2 linked regions of the Leucothrix mucor DSM 2157 genome follow. The protein of the gene in region 2 interacts with the protein of the main gene of each other region in a pairwise test. Links are inferred from orthologs where the notes say so. Each region holds a gene or a part of one and is shown on either strand. Other genes may lie near its edges.

Evidence for each region.
Region 1: the proteins of gyrA (region 2) and gyrB interact in binary tests that used the Escherichia coli proteins (3 or more experiments, as listed by UniProt). The link is inferred for Leucothrix mucor DSM 2157 from one-to-one orthologs.

The regions. Positions count from the first base shown.
Region 1 is NZ_ATTE01000001.1:3,894,673-3,897,949, reverse strand. What follows is about bases 1-3,058. They hold gyrB (DNA topoisomerase (ATP-hydrolyzing) subunit B), read left to right. Parts: upstream 1-352; coding sequence 353-2,764; downstream 2,765-3,058. Other genes in these bases: LEUMU_RS26680 (DUF1287 domain-containing protein), read left to right, coding at 2,884-3,058; recF (DNA replication/repair protein RecF), read left to right, coding at 1-280. Also shown: more of LEUMU_RS26680, read left to right, coding at 3,059-3,277. UniProt on the Escherichia coli protein: DNA gyrase negatively supercoils closed circular double-stranded DNA in an ATP-dependent manner to maintain chromosomes in an underwound state.
Region 2 is NZ_ATTE01000001.1:2,878,437-2,886,826, reverse strand. The notes cover bases 2,905-6,199. They hold gyrA (DNA gyrase subunit A), read left to right. Parts: upstream 2,905-3,299; coding sequence 3,300-5,999; downstream 6,000-6,199. Other genes in these bases: serC (3-phosphoserine/phosphohydroxythreonine transaminase), read left to right, coding at 6,027-6,199; LEUMU_RS0113035 (ABC transporter ATP-binding protein), read left to right, coding at 2,905-3,181. Also shown: LEUMU_RS0113045 (Fe(3+) ABC transporter substrate-binding protein), read left to right, coding at 1-422; LEUMU_RS0113040 (ABC transporter permease subunit), read left to right, coding at 498-2,144; more of LEUMU_RS0113035, read left to right, coding at 2,141-2,904; more of serC, read left to right, coding at 6,200-7,109; pheA (prephenate dehydratase), read left to right, coding at 7,106-8,233; LEUMU_RS0113015 (prephenate dehydrogenase), read left to right, coding at 8,243-8,390. UniProt on the Escherichia coli protein: A type II topoisomerase that negatively supercoils closed circular double-stranded (ds) DNA in an ATP-dependent manner to maintain chromosomes in an underwound state.

The DNA.
Region 1 (3,277 bases), 1.0 Mb from region 2 along the record:
AGCCCAACAGAGTGCTTCTCGTGGACAACTCAAATTAATTGCCATTGCCATGCTGCTGGCACAAAGCCGAAGTATTGACCCTGATGATTTACGCAAAGGGATTATCGCTATTGATGACCTGGCTGCTGAATTGGATGGTGAAAATAAGCAGTCATTGTTAACCACTTTGCGAGGTCTTGAGCAGCAATTATTACTGACCACTACACAAGCAGAATTGATCCCATTATTAGATACTGATCGCATGTTTCACGTGAAACGGGGAAAGGTTACAACGCTATGAAAACAGTCATTTAGCGTGTTCTAAAAGGGACAAAGTGGTATAATCCTGAGAGTATAAAACAAGGATATTTCTATGTCGGACGCGAAAACCTACGATTCTTCCAATATTAAAGTTCTTAAAGGCTTAGAGGCGGTTCGCAAGCGCCCAGGAATGTATATCGGTGATACCGATGATGGTACAGGTTTACACCATATGGTCTTCGAGGTCGTCGATAACGCGATCGATGAAGCACTTGCAGGGCACTGCTCCGAAATCAAGGTAATCATCCATACTGACGGCTCTGTGTCGGTATCTGATGATGGTCGTGGTATCCCAGTAGATATCCATGAAGGCGAAGGGATTTCCGCTGCAGAGGTTATTATGACCGTACTGCATGCTGGTGGTAAATTTGATGACAACTCCTATAAAGTATCCGGTGGTCTTCACGGAGTCGGTGTTTCGGTTGTAAACGCGCTTTCAGATAAGCTGAACCTGATCATCAAGCGCGAAGGCAATGTGTATCGCCAGGAATATCATTTAGGTGATCCTTTAGATCGCCTTGAGATGGGTGAAGTGACGGAAGAAACCGGAACTGAAATTCGCTTCCTGCCTAGCAAAGAAATCTTTGCAATTACAGAATTTAACTTCGATATTTTGGCCAAGCGCCTTCGGGAATTATCTTTCCTGAACTCGGGCGTCCGCATCAATTTGATGGATGAGCGTGGTGATGGCGAGTCCATCATCTTTGAGTACGAAGGTGGTATCAGTTCTTTCGTTCAGCATCTTAATCGCAATAAAACGGCGATTCACCCTAACACGGTTTATATCAGCACCAGCAAAGATGATGTAGGCGTTGAAGTGGCATTGCAGTGGAATGATACCTATCAGGAAAACATTTACTGCTTTACTAATAACATTCCACAGCGCGATGGTGGAACGCATTTGGCGGGATTCCGTGCGGCACTGACGCGTACTATCAATCAGTACTTAGAGCGTGAAGGGCTGCTGAAAAAAGAAAAAATCACCCCAGGTGGGGATGATGCCCGTGAAGGTTTAACAGCCGTATTATCGGTGAAAGTACCTGATCCTAAGTTCTCATCTCAAACAAAAGATAAGCTGGTTTCCTCAGAGGTTCGAGGTATTGTTGAGTCAGCAATGAGTGAGCGCTTAAGTGAGTTCATGCTGGAAAATCCAACTGAAGCTAAGATCATTGCTGGCAAGGTAATCGATGCAGCACGCGCACGTGAAGCGGCTCGTAAAGCACGTGAGATGACTCGCCGAAAAGGTGCGTTAGACATTGCAGGGCTTCCCGGTAAGTTGGCAGATTGTCAGGAAAAAGATCCGGCGCTTTCTGAAATATACCTGGTGGAGGGAGACTCGGCGGGTGGTTCTGCAAAGCAGGGACGTGACCGTCGTACTCAGGCAATCCTTCCTTTGAAGGGTAAAATCCTAAACGTTGAAAAAGCCCGTTTTGATAAAATGCTGCAATCTGCTGAAGTGGGAACGCTTATCACAGCGCTGGGCTGTGGTATCGGTAAGGAAGAATTCAATCCAGATAAATTACGTTATCACCGCATCATTATCATGACCGATGCCGACGTGGATGGCTCGCACATCCGTACCTTGCTACTCACATTTTTCTATCGTCAAATGCATGAGCTGGTGTTGCGTGGTCATATCTATATCGCTCAGCCACCACTGTATAAGCTGAAAAAAGGTAAGCGCGAGCAATACGTAAAAGATGATGAGGAGCTGGATCAGCACCTATTACAGATCGCGCTTGAAGATGCCGCTTTATATCCAGATGAGCATACGCCAGCGATTAGAGGCGAGGGCTTAGGTCGCTTAGCAGCAGACTATACGCATGTAATGAATGGCCTTAAGCGATTGGCCAGACGCTACGATCTTGAAATATTACAATCGATGGTGTTCACTGATTCAGGTTCTGCTCAGTTGGATAAGGCTATTGTTGAATCATGGATGTCGAATGTCTGTAGTGACCTTAATCATAAATTTAACGGAACACGTCACTATCAGTCAGAGATGAAAACAACCGAAGAAGGCAGCTGGTGCGTTCATTTGGTCCGTCGCATGCATGGGGTTGATACAACAATACTGTTCGGTGAATCGCTCTTTGCAAATGATGAAATCATTCGCCTCAATAAACTTAATCAAGATCTCGCAGGCTTACTTAGCGAAGAGTCCTGGATTGAGCGTGGGGAGAAAAAAGAGCCAGTATTGCGCTTTGATGGTGTGATGCAATGGCTCATGAAAGAAGCCTCAAGGGGATTAAATATTCAACGCTACAAGGGTCTGGGGGAGATGAATCCGGGCCAACTTTGGGAGACCACTATGGATCCCGCCTCACGTCGCATGCTTCAGGTAACCATCGAAGACGCTTATCAAGCTGATGAAGTGTTCTCAACACTGATGGGAGACTTGGTAGAACCTCGCCGTGAGTTTATAGAAAATAATGCACTGTCGGTATCTAATTTGGATATCTAATCTGTTCATAATGGAAAGGACAGGGAGGAGTCCGGGGTAGTGATAGTGATGTTGTGGTACTGCTTGTGATTGGGTAAGCAGTACCTCAAAACTACCTAATAATCGCTAGGGAAATTACAATGAAAAGAATCAGGCAAGTTGGTAGCTTTGCTGGGTGCGCTGCAATCGCAGTGGTTTTGTCGGCATGCTCAGGAAATCCGGTTGAAGAAGAAAACCTTGTGGCAGGTGCTAAAAAAAGCAATCCAGTAAGCACTACCTCGAAATCCGCTACATTAAGTAGTAAGCAAGCAGCAGAAAAAAAATTAGCGATTGCAGCACTTGGAAAAACAAATGTAGCCGCTAAGCAAGCATCATTCGGTGGAGCTACTCAGGCTAAGCCAGTCGTGGTTGCTAAGGCACCAGCACCAAGAGCAGTTCTCAGAACGCCTGCTAAAAGAGTGGTTGCCAAGGCTCCGGTTAAACGAGTTATAAAGCGCGCTCCTACAGTCGTTGCGAAACGTGCTCCAGCAGTGA
Region 2 (8,390 bases):
ACCGTGATCAAATCAAAGCGGCAGCAGCAGGTATCTGTGATATTGCGATTGCCAATACCTATTACTTTGGTGGCATGTTAACCAGCGGTGATCAGGATCAGATTGATGCAGCGAATAAAATGGCAATCTTCTGGCCTAACCAAGATGACCGTGGTACTCACGTGAATGTTAGCGGTATCGCCATGACTAAAGCAGCGCCAAATGCTGAAAATGCTAAGAAGCTGATGGAGTTCTTGGTGAGCCCTGAGTCACAAGCATGGTACGCTGAAGTGAACAGCGAGTTCCCAGTTCTGGAAGGCGCTAAGCAAAGTGATATCCTGAAATCATGGGGTGAATTCAAATCAGACACATTGAATCTGGCAAAATTAGGTGAAAACAATGCTGACGCGGTAAGATTAATGGATCGCGCCGGCTGGAAGTAATTTTTCCTGCTGTACTGATTAATTGACCCTCCGGATCGCTTCGGAGGGTTTTTGTTTTTAAGTAGGATAGCTGAATTGTTAGCACTGGTAAAAAATGCCCGATCCTGGTGGGTGGTACTGATCGCACTAATTGTGTCGCTGCCGGTTCTGGTGGTGACGAGTTTTTTGCTGCAGCCGTTTAATGAAAACTGGCAACATCTGGTCGATAATCTCTTATTTGATTATGTTGCGAACTCCCTGTGGCTCATGCTGGGAGTGAGTGTCGGTGTGCTCAGTATGGGGGTGATAACCGCTTGGTTGACCTCGATTTGTGAATTCCCCGGGCGTCGATTGCTATCATGGATGCTGCTGCTGCCTCTGGCCATCCCGGCCTATATTGTTGCTTATACCTATACTGGGGTTCTAGATTTTGCAGGTCCTGTGCAAAGTCAGTTGCGTGATTGGTTCGGTTGGAGCTATGGGGACTATTGGTTTCCTGAAGTGCGCTCACTGCCGGGTGCCATCGCCATGCTATCTCTGGTTTTATATCCCTACGTTTATATGATGGCGCGCGCTGCATTTTTAGAGCAGTCCGTTGCCGTGCTTGAAGCCAGTCGTACTTTAGGGAATTCTCCGTTACAAGGCTTTTACCGAGTAGCAATGCCCCTGGCACGTCCTGCCATTATCACTGGCCTTTCATTGGCTTTGATGGAGACCTTAGCCGATTACGGCACCGTTCAATATTTTGGATTAAACACCTTTACCACCGGTATTTTCCGTACTTGGTATGGAATGGATGATAGTGCCACTGCCGCTCAGTTATCGGGAATGCTGCTTGGCTTTGTCGTGATGCTGATTTTGCTGGAGCGCTATTCGCGGCGTAAAGCGCGCTTCCATCATACTTCCAGTAAAGATGTGCGGCCTCGTCGCTACCAGCTGCGTGGCTGGATGGCGTTTTGGGCAACGCTATCTTGCGTATTGCCATTGATCTTTGGTTTTATTATTCCGGCAGCGCAATTATTGTATTGGACGATTGCCACCTCTCAATATTCGCTAACGCCCGAGTTTTTCCACCTGACAATTAATAGCTTAGGGCTGGCAGCTACTGCTGCATTGGTTGCGGTATGTTTGGCGCTACTGCTTAGTTATGCCAAGCGCACTATGAAAACGCCATTGGTGACTGTGAGTGTCGTGTTCGCGTCAATGGGTTATGCCGTTCCCGGCACCATTATTGCCGTGGGTATTTTATTACCGCTGGCTTGGTTTGATAATACGCTGGATCAGTGGCTGCGGGATAATTTTGATTATTCTAGTGGTTTGCTGTTATCCGGCACCTTATTTGCTTTGATCTTCGCATATACCGTACGCTTTTTATCCGTCTCTGTGCAGGCGGTGGATGCAGGGCTTAGCAAGGTTAAGCCTTCGATGGATGAGGCGGGTCGCAGTTTGGGTTTGTCATCCTTCGGCGTATTGCGCTATATCCATTTGCCATTGATGAAAGGCACCGTGCTCACCGCATTACTGTTGGTTTTTGTGGATGTACTGAAAGAGCTGCCGGCCACTTTAATTCTACGTCCCTTTAATTTTAATACCTTGGCACTGCGGGCGTATGAAATGGCTTCCGACGAGCGATTGGCGGATGCCGGCGCGCCATCCCTAATGATTGTATTGGCAGGTATATTGCCTGTTATTTTATTGAGCCGCGCAATTGCCCACGCAAACCCATCAGGAGAGACAAAGTGAGTGAACTGATACTGGAAGATGTCAGCTTAAGTTACGATGGTAAGCAGGTACTGGAAAGTATCTCGCTGCAAGTCGAAGATGGGAAGATTGCCTGTTTGCTTGGCCCTAGTGGTTGCGGCAAGACGACTTTGTTGCGCTCGATTGCAGGCTTTGAGCCGCTTCAGCATGGTGTGATTAAAGCCGGTAACCGCGTGCTGAGTACGCCAGAGCAGAGTGTTGCGACTGAACTGCGTGAAATCGGCATGGTGTTTCAGGATTTTGCCTTATTCCCACACTTGAGTATTGCCCGCAATATTTGCTTCGGTATTCGGCAGTTAAGTGAGGCGGATCAGCGTTCACGCTTGGAGGCATTATTGGAGCTGGTTGGCTTGCAAGGCTTTGGTGAGCGTTACCCACATCAATTATCTGGTGGTCAGCAGCAGCGTGTGGCATTAGCGCGTGCAATGGCACCTAGGCCACGTTTGTTGTTATTGGATGAGCCCTTTTCCAGTATGGATGTGGAGTTACGCGGGGTGTTGGCCAAAGAGATTCGTGAGATTCTAAAGCATGAGGGTATTACGACGGTAATGGTGACGCATGATCAGCATGAAGCCTTTAGTATGGCGGATCAGATTGGTGTGCTCAGTGGTGGTCAGTTGTTGCAATGGGGGAGTGCGCAAACCTTATATCATCATCCAAAGACGGCCTTTGTGGCACGTTTTATCGGGCGCAGCAATTTCTTAGAGGGCACGGTAAGCGATGATGGGGTAAAAACGGCGATTGGGACGGTCTCAGCGGCGTCTTTATCGGGTCACAAATCCGGCGATACCGTCAAGGTGTTAGTTCGCCCTGAGTACTTGCAGCTCGATCAGGAAAATGGTGTGCCTGCGACGCTGATTTCCAGAGATTTTAGAGGCGGCTATTACCTTTATACTTTGCGCTTACCTAGCGATGAAACCGTGCAAATGTTGCTCTCATCTTTAGCAGATCATGAGCTTGGAGAGTCGGTTGCAATCTCATTATCCACGGACCAACTAAGCCTGTTTGCAAACCCATAATCTATGCGCTGAGATAAGGTATTGAAATTGCCTTAAATGCCTTTCAAAACAATCCATCGTGTAACAATTCTGTTATACTTCCGTCGACGTATTTTATGAAGTGTCGTAGACGATAATTATGGCTGAATTTGCAAAAGAAATTATTCCAATAAATTTAGAAGATGAGATGCGAAAATCCTATTTGGATTACGCAATGAGCGTTATCGTTGGGCGTGCTTTGCCTGATGTGCGTGATGGTCTCAAGCCTGTTCACCGTCGTGTTCTGTACGCGATGAGCGTGTTAAATAACGACTGGAACAAGCCATATAAAAAATCGGCCCGTGTGGTCGGTGACGTAATCGGTAAATATCACCCTCATGGTGATACCGCAGTCTATGACACCATGGTTCGGATGGCCCAGCCATTCTCCATGCGCTATATGCTGATCGATGGTCAAGGTAACTTTGGTTCGGTGGATGGTGACTCTCCGGCGGCCATGCGTTATACCGAAGTGCGTATGTCGCGCCTGGCGCACGATTTGCAAGCGGATCTGGATAAAGAGACGGTCGACTTTATTGAAAACTACGATGGTTCTGAATCTGAGCCCTCCGTATTCCCAACACGCTTACCTAATCTGCTGATCAACGGTTCTTCCGGTATTGCGGTAGGTATGGCAACGAATATCCCGCCGCACAACCTCACTGAAGTCATTAATGGCTGCTTGGCGTTGGTTAATAATCCTGAAATGGATATTAGCGACCTGATGGAGTTTATCCCCGGTCCTGATTTCCCAACAGCGGGTATCATCAACGGCTCACAAGGAATTCATCAGGCTTATCACACAGGGCGCGGCAGTATTCGCATCCGTGGTGTGGCTGACTTTGAACAGGATAAAAACGGTCGCGATAAGATTGTCGTAACCGAACTGCCATATCAAGTTAACAAAGCGCGTTTGATCGAAAAGATTGCCGAGCTGGTTAAAGATAAAAAGATCGAAGGTATTTCAGAGCTACGCGATGAGTCGGATAAAGACGGTATGCGGATGGTCGTTGACCTGAAGCGTGGCGAAGTTCCTGAAGTCGTTCTGAACAATCTCTACAAGCACACCCAGTTGCAAGCCAGTTTTGGTATCAATATGGTCGCGCTGATTGATGGCTTACCTAAGCTACTTAACCTTAAAGAAATTCTGGCGGCGTTTATTCGTCACCGCCGTGAAGTTGTCACGCGTCGTACGATTTACCTGTTAAGAAAAGCCCGCGAACGTGCGCATCTTTTAGAAGGTCTGGCGGTTGCATTAGGCAGTATTGATGAAGTTATCGCGACCATTAAGTCCTCCGCGACGCCTGCGGATGCGCGTATCGCATTATTGGCGAAGCCTTGGTCAGCTGAAATTGTGCTGGAAATGCTGTCACGCGGTAATTCTTCGGATGCCCGCCCGGAAGACCTGCACCCACGCTTTGGCTTAAAAGACGATGGCTACTGGCTATCCGACGCGCAAGTCTCTGCGATTCTGGAATTACGCTTACACCGCTTAACCGGTCTTGAAAAAGATAAGATTCTGGATGAGTACCGTGAGATTTTGGTCCGCATTATCGACTTCCTGGATATTCTGTCGAACCCTGAGCGTTTGCTTCAGGTTATACGTGAAGAGCTGGAAGAAATGCGTGAGCAATACGGTGATGTGCGCCGTACCCAAATCAATGCGATTGGCGAAAACCTCGGCATGGAAGATTTGGTACCCGATGAAGAAGTGGTGGTTACGCTATCTCATGCCGGCTATGTAAAAGCCCAAGCCTTGGATGTGTATCATGCGCAACGTCGTGGTGGTCGCGGTAAAGCGGCAACCAAGATGAAAGATGAAGACTTTATCGAGAAGTTATTCGTTGCCAGCACTCACGATACGATTCTGTGTTTCTCTAGCCGTGGAAAGCTCTACTGGCTGAAGGTGTATCAATTGCCAATGGCTAGCCGCAACTCGCGTGGCTTGCCGATGATTAATTTGCTGCCACTAGAAGAGGGCGAACAGATTCAGGCGGTATTGCCTATTCGTGAATATGAAGATAATCGATTTATCTTTATGGCCACTGAAAACGGTACCGTTAAGAAAACCGATTTGAAGGCATTCTCTAATCAGCGTGCAGCCGGAATTATTGCTATCGACTTGCGTGATGACAATCAACTGGTTGATGTTGCCATTACAGATGGCAACAGTGATGTGATGATGTTTACCAGCAATGGTAAAGCGATTCGCTTCAATGAAAATGACGTGCGTGGCATGGGCAGAACGGCTGCTGGTGTACGTGGTATTAAGCTGGAAGAGGGCGCGAAGGTTAATGCGCTGCTGATTCTTAGTGAAGGCCGCTTATTGATGGCAACAGAATACGGCTTTGGTAAGCGTACTGAAGTTGATCAGTTCTCTGTTCAAAAGCGTGGTGGTATGGGTGTTATTGCAATCCAGACTTCTGAGCGTAATGGTCAGGCGATTGGCGCGGTTCAAGTTACTGACGATGATGAGATCATGTTGATTTCTGATGGTGGTACTTTGGTGCGTACAGCGGTTGATAATGTATCGATCACTGGTCGTAACACACAGGGTGTGACGCTGATTAAGCTGAGCAAAGGTGAGCGTTTAACACAGGTTGAGCGAATTGCCCGCATGGCTGGCGAAGAAGAGGACGCTGAAGAAGGCGAACTTTCTGAGTCCGGTGAGCTAGTGGTTGACGCCGATGTAGCCGATACTCCAGAGGCAAGCGATACGCCAACAGCGAACGAAGCAGATAGTCAAAGTGATGCAGGCGATAGTGCCGCTGCAGGCACTGACGACACTGGTGACGAGTAGGTTTAGACAAATCAAACAGGATGGTTTATGAGCCGCTGTTATAACTTTAGTGCGGGTCCGGCAGTATTGCCGGAAGCCGTACTGGAACAGGCCCGTGAGGAAATGCTGGATTGGCATGGCACGGGCATGTCTGTGATGGAAATGAGCCATCGCGGTAAAGACTATATTGGTATTGCCGAGAAAGCGGAGGCAGATCTTCGTGAACTGCTGAAGATTCCGGCGAACTATAAAGTCCTGTTCATGCAGGGTGGCGCGACTAGCCAGTTTGCAATGGTGCCAATGAATTTATTGCCGCTCGGTGGCTCTGCCGATTATATCGACACCGGTATTTGGGCTGAGAAAGCAATTAACGAAGCCCGTATTTTGGGTGATGTTCGTGTTGCTGCCAGCAGTGAAGCGCAGTCCTATATGCAAGTGCCTGATTTTTCAGATTGGCAATGCGATAAAAACGCGGCTTATCTGCATTACACCGCGAATGAAACCATCGCTGGTGTTGAGTTCCATCAAGTACCCGAAGCGAATGGCGTGCCATTGGTTTGTGATATGTCATCCAATATTCTGGCGCGTCCGGTGGATGTTAGTCAGTTTGGTTTGATTTATGCAGGTGCACAAAAGAACATCGGGCCCGCAGGCCTAACCATTGTCATTGTGCGCGATGATTTGATTGGTCACGCCCGACCTGCAACGCCGACCATGTTTGATTATGAGGTCTATGCCAAAAACGATTCGATGTACAACACGCCGCCGACTTACAGTTGGTATCTGGCGGGCTTGGTGTTTGAGTGGTTAAAGCAGCAGGGTGGTTTGGATGCGATGGCCGCATTAAACCAGCGCAAAGCCAGCAAGCTATACGACTTCATCGATCAATCTGATTACTACCGCAATGTGGTCGCTAAAGACAGTCGCTCATGGATGAATGTCACCTTCTTATTAGGTGATGCGGCACGTGAGCAGGCCTTTATGCAGGAAGCAGCCGCACATCAATTGGTGAATCTGAAAGGACATCGTTTGTTGGGTGGTATGCGCGCGAGTATTTATAATGCGATGCCCGAAGCTGGCGTCGATGCCCTGATTGCTTTCATGAAAGAGTTTGAGCGGACGAGTGTATGAGTGACGAGCTGAATCCGGAACAGGCTGCTATCGAGCAGGAAATCACCGAAAAATTAGGCGCGATTCGTGAGCGTATTGATTCGATCGATACGCAGATTTTAGATCTCTTAAGTGCGCGGGCTAACTGTGCTGAAGAAGTCGCGACCACGAAGCGTGAAGCCGGCGAACAGAATATTAAGTTTTACCGCCCAGAGCGTGAAGCACAAATTTTACGTCGTGTGAGTGAGACCAATAAAGGTCCACTACAAGATGAGCGCGTTACGGCTATTTTCCGTGAAATTATCTCATCCTGTCTGGCTTTAGAGCAGCAGATTAAGGTGGCCTATTTGGGTCCACCGGGTACTTTTACCGAGTCAGCCGCACAGAAGCATTTTGGCCAAGCGGTTGCGACCGTGCCATTTGCGCTGATTCCAGAAGTGTTCCGTGAAGTTGAAGCAGGTACCGCCGATTATGGTGTGGTGCCAATTGAAAACTCAACTGGCGGCATAATCTCCCATACCTTAGATCGCTTTGTTAATTCACCATTGAAAATTTGTGGCGAGATTCACTTGGCTATTCACCAGAATTTAATGAGTAAAAGCCGCAATATGAGCGGTATTACGCGCATTTATTCACATGAACAATCATTGATGCAGTGCCGCGATTGGTTGGATCGCAATTACCCTGATCTTGCAAGAATTGCCGTTGCTAGTAATGCAGAGGCCGCTCGATTGGCTGCGCAAGATAGCACTGCAGCAGCGATTGCTGGTGAAAACGCAGCTCGATTGTATGATTTGGGAATTGTATCGCCACACATTGAAGACTCACCCAATAACGTGACGCGCTTCTTAGTGATTGGTAAGGAAGAAGTGCCACCCAGTGGCAACGATCGTACGTCGATTCTGATTTCCACACATAACCGCTCGGGTGCTTTGTATCATCTATTAGAGCCACTAATGCGCCACGGTTTGGATATGACTCGCATTGAGTCACGACCAGCACCGGATACGCATTGGGATTACTTCTTCTTTATGGACTTAAACGGTCATATTGCGAGTGAGTCGATGCAGGCTGCCATGGCTGAGTTACAAGCTGAAGCGGAATACGTGCGTGTGCTTGGCTCTTACGCCAAAGCCATTCTGTAGGCGCAATCAATGATTAAGAAACTGGCTATATTTGGTGTTGGCTTAATTGGTGGTTCTTTGGCTCTGGCTTTAAAGCAGCAACACTATTGCGAGCAGATTGTTGGTTGCAGTCGCGATGAAGCCAATTTGAAACGCGCTTGTGAATTGGGCGTGGTTG